3 linked regions of the Anatilimnocola floriformis genome follow. The protein of the gene in region 1 binds, or shares a complex with, the protein of each later gene. Links are inferred from orthologs where the notes say so. Each region holds a gene or a part of one and is shown on either strand. Other genes may lie near its edges.

Region 1 (2,959 bases):
TGAAGGTGCGAAAGGTGAAGGGCGAGGAGGTCGAGGAGCGGACGGTGGAGGTGCGCGACGGCAATGATCGGCTGTTCAAGGTTGGGTTGCTCGCCGCGGACAAGATCGTGCAATTCGAGGGCTTTGATCTGCGGGGCAACGTCGATGTGTCGAGCAAAGGGCGCGTGCCGGAGCCGCCGAAGATGGTCGACGAAGAGCTTTACCGCGGCGTGAAACGGAAGGTGATGAGCGGCGACTTCGACACGCCCGGTGATGAAGGCGTGCCCGGCATGTGGCAGCAAGAAGCCGAGAAACGGAATGCCGAAGTGATCGCGGCGCAGGCGGAAGTGACCGAAGAATTGCCGGTGAGCGCGCCGCTGCTCGCATGCGTGACGGCAGTGGTGGAAGAGGACAGCTCGAATCAGAAGTCGGCAGCCGTCGAGGACTCAAAGCTGAAGAGTTCCTCCGCAGAGTGCAATAAAGTGTTATGCAAGAACGAAGGAAAAACGTCGCAAGACAATCAGCAACCAGCGGTTACATCGAAAACAAAAACAGATCACCTGTTATATAACGCTCCGCCGGCCGAGGGGAATCGCCAGCGGCCACCGGCAGTGGTCAGCGCGCTGGTTCGGGGTTATTGCGTGCCTGTGCAGCATGTACCGGACGACGAACCGCCTGGCACCGGCGAATTCCGCTGGGGGAATCGGCCTCGTGGATCGTGATTGTGTTCATTGTCGTCGAATACTCCGTATTCGACGGTGGCGGTCGCAGGCAGTGGCTCGCTGGAATAAGCGTCAGCGAAATTCCAGCAAGTTCGGCGAGGGGAGTCTCGCGGTTGTGTTCCGACTCGGTAGGGCTCCGCTTCCAACTCCACTCGCCAAAGCCGGAATTTCGCGGAGCTCATTCCTGGGAATGTTGCGCGTTCACCTCGAGCCATCGATCACGGAGTGATCGACGACGATTTAATACGGAGGCAATGTTAATGCGTTGGCACGCTTGGCTTGGGCAAGCCCATCATCGAAGTGCTGCACGGTTCGCAGCTGCCGTTGCCTTCTTCTGGTTTGTACGACCAGGGGGCGGCCTTGTTGTCGTCGCCGAAGCAAACGCCCAGTGCGCGGGCGGCCTGCACGGCCGAGCAGTTGGGATTGACCGACGAGAGCTTGATGGCGTCGAGCAGCGAGCAGTTGCCCATGTCTGGTGGCCAGTAGGTGACCATCTGACCGAACTTGCGCTCGATGATCAGCCGAACGGCGTGTGCGCCATACTGCGTGGCGAGCACGCGATCGAACGTGGTCGGCGAGCCGCCGCGTTGCAAGTGACCGAGGACCACCGTGCGGGTTTCCTTGCCGAGCCGCTTTTCGATTTCGCAACCCACAATGTTGCCGATGCCGCCGAGGCGGACTTGTTTTTGCTCGCCGCGACGTTCTTGCGTGACCAGCGCTCCAGTCGGCAACTCGGCCCCTTCGGCGACCACGACCAGCGTGAACTTTTTGCCCCGCTGTTCGCGATTGATGATGGCCTGGCAAACGCTATCGAACGACCACGGAATTTCCGGGATCAAAATCACATCGCCGCCACCAGCCACACCCGCATACAGCGCGATCCAACCGGCGTGCCGGCCCATCACTTCGAGCACCATCACGCGTTCGTGACTGGCCGCGGTCGTGTGCAAGCGATCGAGAGCGTCGGTTGCGCAAAACACCGCGCTGAAGAAACCGAACGTAAACGCCGTGCTCGACAGATCGTTATCGATTGTCTTCGGCACACCGACGACGGGAATCCCTTGCTCGTGAAACTGCTGCGCGACGGCCAGCGAACCATCGCCGCCGATGCAGATCAAGCCGCTGATGTTCAGCTGCTCCATCGTTGTCTTCACGCCGGCCACGAGTTCCGGATCGAGCTCGAGGCGATCGTTCACACCCACGGTCGCGGCAAAGCGACCTTTGTTCGTCGAGCCGAGAATCGTGCCACCCTGGCCCAGGATGCCCGTCGTGTTCTTGGCGTTGAGCGGGATATAGCTGACCGGATCGACCAGCCCTTCGTAGCCTTTCAAAAAGCCGATCACTTCGTAACCATGCGTGCCGGCGCTCTTCACCACGCCGCGGATCACGGCATTCAAACCGGGGCAATCGCCGCCAGCCGTCAACACACCGATACGTTTGGTCTCAGCCATTTTTTTGCACTCTCCTGGTCGCAGCTTTGTTTGCAGCGACTACGCAGTCCTGCGGGTGGGATGGTAACTATTTTAGCGATTGCGCAGTCATTGCGTACTCGCAACAACGTTACAGCGTTCGCTTCATTCGCGGGGAAAATCAAGGCGGGCTGCCGAAGTGTAGCTCACGCCCCGAGGCCTGAACCTGAAACCGTGGCTGCCTTGCGAAAGTGTTCGGAAACGCCGAACATGGGAGAGGTTTTCCCAGTTTCGCCGCAGCCATCGCGGTTGACAAGGGTCTTCTTTCTGAATTTCTCGCAAGTCAGCCAATTGACCACTCAGCCCCCAGACCGCCGATTCATGCAGCAAGCGCTGGAGCTTGCCCGCCGCGGCCAAGGTTTTGTCGAGCCTAATCCGATGGTCGGCTGCGTCATCGTTCGCGGCGATGAAGTGGTCGGCGATGAAGTGGTCGGCGAAGGGTTTCACGAAGCCTTCGGGGAGCCACACGCCGAGGTTCACGCGCTCGAAGATGCACGCGGCAAAACGGCGGGGAGCACGCTCTACGTCACGCTCGAACCTTGCTGCCATCAGGGCAAAACGCCGCCTTGCTCAAAAGCCGTAATCGCGGCTGGGGTCAAGCGCGTGGTCGCTGCCATGCGCGATCCATTTCCGAAAGTTGCCGGCGGTGGCTTTGCGGAACTGAAAGACGCCGGCATCGAAGTGGTTCATGGTGTACTGCAGTCAGAAGCCGAAGCCCTGAACGCGCCGTATCTGAAGCTGATCCGCACAGGCAGGCCATGGGTCATCGCCAAATGGGCCATGACGCTC
Region 2 (3,103 bases), on another replicon or contig:
GTAGTCTCCAGCACGCGGTCGATTCTACGGCCAAGAATGCTGTCGTGCGGGCCAGTCATGCCGATGTCACACTGAAACGCCGTGCCGCCGGGCAAGATCTGCTCATCGGCTGTCGTCACGTGCGTGTGCGTGCCCAGTACCGCGGAAACGCGGCCATCGAGATAGCGGCCCATCAGTTGTTTGTCGCTGGTCGCTTCGGCATGAAAGTCGACGAGGCGGATTTTTACCTCGGCAGGTATTTCGGAGAGCACTCGATCAGCCGCCGTGAAGGGGCAGTCGACGGGCTTCATGAAAATCCGCCCGAGCAGCGAGATGATCGCGACCCGTTCGCCACTCGCGGCTTGGATGATGGCGAAATTTTTCCCCGGCGCTTTGGCGGGATAGTTCGCCGGCTTGACGATGTTCGACTCGCTATTGAGAACGCTGGCGATTTCGTTGCGGCGATAAATGTGATCACCGAGCGTAATGCCATCGACGCCGGCGGCGATCAACTTCTTATAAATCGTGGGACTAAGGCCGCTCCCATCGAGCGCGTTCTCGGCATTGGCGATGACCAGATCAAGCTGCTCGCGTTGCCGTAACCCGGCGAGGGCCGTTGTAACGACACGCACACCCGGTTTGCCAACGATATCGCCGATGAGGAGGATTCGCATTTTGCCCCGCTCCAGTCTTCTTTCTCCCTCGCCCCGGTACTCCGGGGAGAGGGCCGGGGTGAGGGGCTGAGCAGCGAGTGTACCCGATTCGGCCCCTCACCCTAACCCTCTCCCCGGACTACCGGGGCGAGGGGACAAAATGCTCTTTTACCGCGCCACCTCAATAAACCGCGACTCCCGCACCACGGTGACCTTGATCTCACCCGGATACGTCAGCTGTTCCTCAAAGGCCTTGGCAATGTCGCGACACAGCTTCGCTGCCTTGGTGTCATCCGTATCGCGCGAGCTGGCGAGCACGCGTAGTTCGCGCCCCGCTTGAATGGCAAAAGCTTGTTCGACGCCAGGGAAGCCGCAGGCGATCGATTCGAGTTCTTCCATCCGCTTGATGTACCGCTCGAGCGATTCGCGGCGAGCACCAGGGCGCGAAGCGCTGCAGGCATCGGCAGTCGCGACGAGCATCGTGTACGGATACTCCGTCACGATTTCATCGTGGTGGCCGAACGCGGCGTGGACGATTTCCACCTTTTCGTTGTGACGCTTGAGCAGGTCGGCGCCGATCTTGGGATGGCCACCTTCGAGCTCGTGATCGGCGGCTTTGCCGATGTCGTGGAGCAGGCCCGCGCGACGGGCCAGTGTGCCGTCGAGGCCGACCATTTCGGCGAGCAGGCCGGAGAGGAATGCCACTTCGACGCTGTGCCGCAGCACGTTCTGGCTGTAGCTGGTTCGGAAGTGCAACCGGCCGAGCATGTAGAGCACGCGCGGATGCAAACCATGTGCGCCGACTTCTTCGGCAGCTTCTTCGCCCTTCTTCTGAATGAACGACTCGATTTCCTTGGTCGTCTCGGCGGCGATCTCTTCGATCCGCGACGGATGAATCCGGCCGTCGGCAATGAGCTTGGCCAGCGACTGCCGAGCCACTTCGCGGCGAACTGGGTCAAAGCCGCTGACGATCACCACGCCGGGAGTATCGTCGATGATCACATCGACGCCGGTGGCTTTTTCGAAGGCGCGAATATTGCGACCTTCGCGGCCGATGATGCGGCCCTTCATTTCGTCGTTGGGAATGTCGACCGTGCTCGTCGTGCTCTCGGCGGTGTGGGCCGAAGCATAACGCTGAATCGCCGTGAGGATGATGTCGCGCGATTTTTGTTCAACCTGCTCTTGAACACGCCGTTCGTGACGCAGCACGATGCTGCCGAGTTCGCTCTGCAGTTCATTTTCCAGCGTATCGAGCAACCGCTTGGTGGCTTCGCCGGGCGAGAGACCACTAAGGTTATGCAACGTCTGCCGCTGGGCATCGACCATCTTGCCGAGCTCTTCGTTGCGACGGCTGGCATCCTCAAGCCGTTCGGCCAGGCGACGTTGGGTGGTTTCGACAATCCGCTCTTGTTTTCGCAGGTCGTCGCCCTGTTGCTGCAGGGTCTCTTGCCGCTTCTCGATGGTTCGCTCGCGCTCGCGGAGCTCATCGCGACTCTTATTGAGTGCCTTCTCGGTCTCCTGCTTCGAGACCAGCTCCCGCTCCTTAATCGCGAGCTCGGCTTCTTTGACTTTGTTGCCAGCATCGCGCGAGGCGCGATCGAGAATCTCCTTGGCCTGATTTTCGGCATCGACTTTGCGTAGTCGATCGAGAAACTTGACAGCGCCCCACATCAACAGCGCCGCGACCACTGCCGCCACGCCAATCCAGATCGGATGAACCACAACGCCTCCGCTATTCTCTGGCGGAGCGCAAGAACGCAACGAGGAACCGACGACCTGCCTGCGTCGTCAGCCCGGCGAACGAACAAACGTTATGACGAGAACCAAACTCGATGAGTTACCGACCGAGCTGCCAGGCGATTGCCCGGCAACCATGCAGGCCGCGGTTGCGAGTGAGAGGTGGAGTCTGTTTTGTTGCCGGCAAAAATTTCAAAGCGACACGAACCGGAACCGCCGATCTACTCTGGCCAAACCACCAGCCGACCGCGGTAATCCATTCGCGCATGCCCGCTTCACGCAGACCGATCCGTGTGGTTCGGCAGGGAAGCAGACTGGCGACCGACTGCGGCAGCACCACGCGCTCGCCCTGTGGCGAACAACGAAGGCAGGCGCACAGCCAATGCCAGACAATCGCGACAAACTCCATAACGCACGCAACCTTCGACCAGCGACTTGCGTCAGCTGGCCAAGCGACCAACCATCTGCCGACGCTTCGAGCCCACTGGGCCTGACCGTCGACCTTACGCAACAACCGAAAATTCAAACGTCAAAACGCTTGCCCGCTCCGTTCGAAGCGAGCTTACACCATCAACCAGTTTAAATTGCCCATTAGGTGGAAAAAGCGAACCCAATGTCGCTTTTCACAACACTGGTAGCATGTTAGCAGAGTCTTAACGAATCGCAAGAATGGGGGTTTAGCGAGGGATGAAGGGTTGAAGAGAGGAAGGGTTGAAGAGGAAGATGCAGGCCCC
Region 3 (3,165 bases), 3.6 Mb from region 1 along the record:
CACGCTGCTCGATTACCTGCGCCGCGAAAATGCTGCTGGCTACACCGAAATCATCGGTAAGCTGGGCATCCGCAAGTAGGCAAGTAACAAGCGCAAGTGGGTTTGTGTTCGTCGGGAAGAGCCCGGCAGCGCAACGAAGCTGGATTGCGTTCTGAGAGTTCACGAATTGCCCCGATTTTCTCCGGGCAATTCGGTCGTTGTAGTAGGGCCTGGGGTCGGGGCAAGGTTATTGCCAACCCGGGCAGCATTTCTTCCATCCGGTTGGATTCATCGCCCCTGCATCAGCCTCTTTCGCTGATGTCGTTATCGTGTCGCGCGCTTTTTGCCCTGCCCAGAGATCTGGCCCAGGAAGCGTTCGGCGATCAGCAGCCACCGCAATAAGTCTCTTCTCCAATAGTGCTCGTTTTTCCTCGCAGGTTCGCGCGACCAGCAGCTGACTTCAATTTCTGAGCAGCCCCGCCGGAGCGTAGGACAAGAAAGTATCAGGTAGCAGCAGTGAAGCATCGCGTAGAAAAGAAAATCGGCAGCCATACCCTCTCCTTCGAAACCGGCTTCCTGGCCAAACAGGCCGCAGGAGCCGTCCTTTGCCAATACAACGAAACCGTTGTGCTCAATGCCGTGGTCGGCGGCGCCGGCCGTCCTGGTCAAGACTTCTTCCCGCTGACCTGCGACTACCGCGAACGCGTTGCCGCGGCCGGTAAGTTCCCCGGCGGTTTCATCAAGCGTGAAGGTCGCCCGACGACCAAAGAAATTCTCACCTCGCGTCTCTGCGATCGCCCGATTCGCCCGCTGTTCCCCAAGGGTTATCGCGACGAAGTGCAATGCCAGGCCATGGTCATGGCCAGCGATGCCCAGACCGACGCCGACGTCCTCGCGATGAACGGCATTGCTTGTGCGCTGTTCATCTCGCCCCTGCCGTTCCGTGGCCCGATCGCCTCGGTGCGCGTCGGCCGCGTCAATGGTCAGTTCATTCCGTTCCCGAGCCAAGATGATCTCGAAGAGAGCGATCTCGACCTGATCGTTTCGGGCAGCGAAACTTCGGTCGCCATGATCGAAGGCTTTGCTCGCGAAATGAGCGAAGCCGACATGTACGAGGCGATTCTGTTCGCCCATCAGACCATTGTCGAAATCTGCCAACTGCAGCGCGAATTCGCCCAGCAGATCGGCGTCACGCGGCCTGAATACGTGGCTCCGCCCGACGACGGTTTGATGGATCGGATCAAGAGCAGCTACTACAACGACTACCGCTCGGCCAAGCAGACCGTGGGCAAGCAAGCCCGCGCCGAAGCTGCCAAGGCAGTCAAGGCTCGCGCTCAAGCCGAAATCATTCCCGACCCGAAGGCCGACGGCGCGATCAAGCCCGAACGCTTCTCGACGGTGTGGCATGAATTCGAAGAGGTCGTCATCCGCGATCTCATCATCTCGGGCGCTCGCCCCGACGGCCGCGATTACAAGACGCTCCGCGATCTGCATTGCGAAGTCGATGTGTTGCCCCGCGTCCACGGTTCCGCCGTGTTCCAACGTGGTGAAACGCAAGCCCTCATCACCGTGACGCTCGGCACCAGCCGCGACGAACAACGGGTCGACGGCCTGTTCGAAGAGTACGCCAAGAAGTTCATGCTCGATTACAACTTCCCGTCGTTCTCGGTCGGCGAATGCCGCCCGATCCGCGGCCCGGGTCGTCGCGAAATCGGTCACGGTGCCTTGGCCGAGCGGAGCGTGGCTCCGGTTCTGCCGTCGCCCGAAGAATTCCCCTATACCATTCGCGTGATCAGCGACATTCTGGAATCGAACGGCAGCTCGTCGATGGCCAGCGTTTGCGGCGCTACGCTCGGCTTGATGGCCGCTGGCGTGCCGATCAGCAATCCGGTCGCCGGCATCTCGGTCGGTCTGGTTCAACAATCGGAAAACGAATGGTGCTTGCTTACCGACATCATCGGTGACGAAGATCACTTCGGCGATATGGATTTCAAGATCGCCGGTACGCAAAACGGCATCACGGGCATTCAGCTCGACCTGAAGATCGAAGGCATTAGCAAGGAAGTCATCAAGGCTACGTTCGAGCAATCGCGCGAAGCCCGCATCCAGATTCTCCGCAAAATGCTCTCGTGCATCTCGCGTCCGAAGGAAGACATCTCGGCTTACGCCCCGCGTCTGCTCCGCACGCAGATTGATCCGGAAAAGATTGGCGCTCTCATCGGCCCTGGCGGCAAGATGATCCGCGGCATTCAAGAAGCCACGGGCTGCGTGATCGAAGTCGAAGACAGCGGCATCGTGACCATCGCAAGCAGCAACCGCGAATGGGCCGAAGCAGCTCTGTTGCAGGTGCAATCGGTGACCGCGACGGTGCAGATCGGCAAGATCTACAACGGCAAGGTCAGCAGCATCAAGGATTTCGGCGCCTTCGTCGAAATCATTCCGGGCCGCGATGGCTTGGTGCACATCAGCGAACTGTGCGCTGGCTACGTCAGCTCGGTTGGCGAGATCTGCCGCGTTGGCGACGAGATGAAAGTCCTCGTCATCGACGTCGATGATCACGACCGCGTGAAGCTCAGCCGCCGTCGCGCTCTCGAGGAACTCGGCTTGCCCGATGAACTCGCGCCGAAGAATGACGGCCCGCCCGGAGAAGGTGGCGAACCACGCCCGCCCCGTCCGCCGCGTGAAGATCGCGGTGGCGGTGGTGACCGTGGCGGCGACCGCGGTGATCGTCCCCGTCACGATCGCGGAGGCCGAGGCGGCGACCGTGGTGGTCGTGGCCACGGCGGCGGTGGCGGCGGTCGACGCTAGTCGATCCCCGTTAGGCCGGACCATTGGTCCGAGCGAACCTGCAGCTTGACATCAACTCTGGCTGTTGCTTCTTCCCAAGAGGCAACAGCCTTTTTTATTGGCTGCCGCGACCCAATTTGCCACTACTTCAATGGCAGATGTCTGGCGTGTCCGGAAGGTTATAAAAGGTTATATGCGGAGCCGGTTTTTAGCTTGTTAATCGACGCAAGTCATTTCATTGCAATATTTTGCGATTTTTCAGAAAATCGCATAACCTGTTATATATTACCCCCGCCGTAGCGGACGCCCCGGCGGCAGATTTTGGCAATCTGCGACGATCGCAGCGATTCTAACGCCAGTCAGCAGTCCGCCGTCGCCGAAGATAGACGAGCCGCAGTG

Evidence for each region.
Region 2: M9Q49_RS02905 (region 1) and rny share a complex: the UniProt entries of both Bacillus subtilis proteins name them as parts of the possible RNA degradosome complex. The link is inferred for Anatilimnocola floriformis from one-to-one orthologs.
Region 3: M9Q49_RS02905 (region 1) and pnp share a complex: the UniProt entries of both Bacillus subtilis proteins name them as parts of the possible RNA degradosome complex. The link is inferred for Anatilimnocola floriformis from one-to-one orthologs.

Annotation. Positions count from the first base shown.
Region 1 is NZ_JAMLFW010000001.1:717,267-720,225, forward strand. What follows is about bases 56-2,860. They hold M9Q49_RS02905 (6-phosphofructokinase), read right to left. Parts: upstream 2,153-2,860; coding sequence 959-2,152; downstream 56-958. Other genes in these bases: M9Q49_RS02900 (hypothetical protein), read left to right, coding at 56-701; ribD (bifunctional diaminohydroxyphosphoribosylaminopyrimidine deaminase/5-amino-6-(5-phosphoribosylamino)uracil reductase RibD), read left to right, coding at 2,462-2,860. Outside these bases: more of M9Q49_RS02900, read left to right, coding at 1-55; more of ribD, read left to right, coding at 2,861-2,959. UniProt on the Bacillus subtilis protein: Catalyzes the phosphorylation of D-fructose 6-phosphate to fructose 1,6-bisphosphate by ATP, the first committing step of glycolysis.
Region 2 is NZ_JAMLFW010000004.1:116,451-119,553, reverse strand. What follows is about bases 78-3,026. They hold rny (ribonuclease Y), read right to left. Parts: upstream 2,355-3,026; coding sequence 801-2,354; downstream 78-800. Other genes in these bases: M9Q49_RS34725 (TIGR00282 family metallophosphoesterase), read right to left, coding at 78-653. In the rest of the region: more of M9Q49_RS34725, read right to left, coding at 1-77. UniProt on the Bacillus subtilis protein: Endoribonuclease that initiates mRNA decay. Initiates the decay of all SAM-dependent riboswitches, such as yitJ riboswitch. Involved in processing of the gapA operon mRNA, it cleaves between cggR and gapA.
Region 3 is NZ_JAMLFW010000001.1:4,283,328-4,286,492, reverse strand. Bases 131-3,141 are described here. They hold pnp (polyribonucleotide nucleotidyltransferase), read left to right. Parts: upstream 131-495; coding sequence 496-2,787; downstream 2,788-3,141. Outside these bases: rpsO (30S ribosomal protein S15), read left to right, coding at 1-79. UniProt on the Bacillus subtilis protein: Involved in mRNA degradation. Catalyzes the phosphorolysis of single-stranded polyribonucleotides processively in the 3'- to 5'-direction. Necessary for competence development in Bacillus subtilis.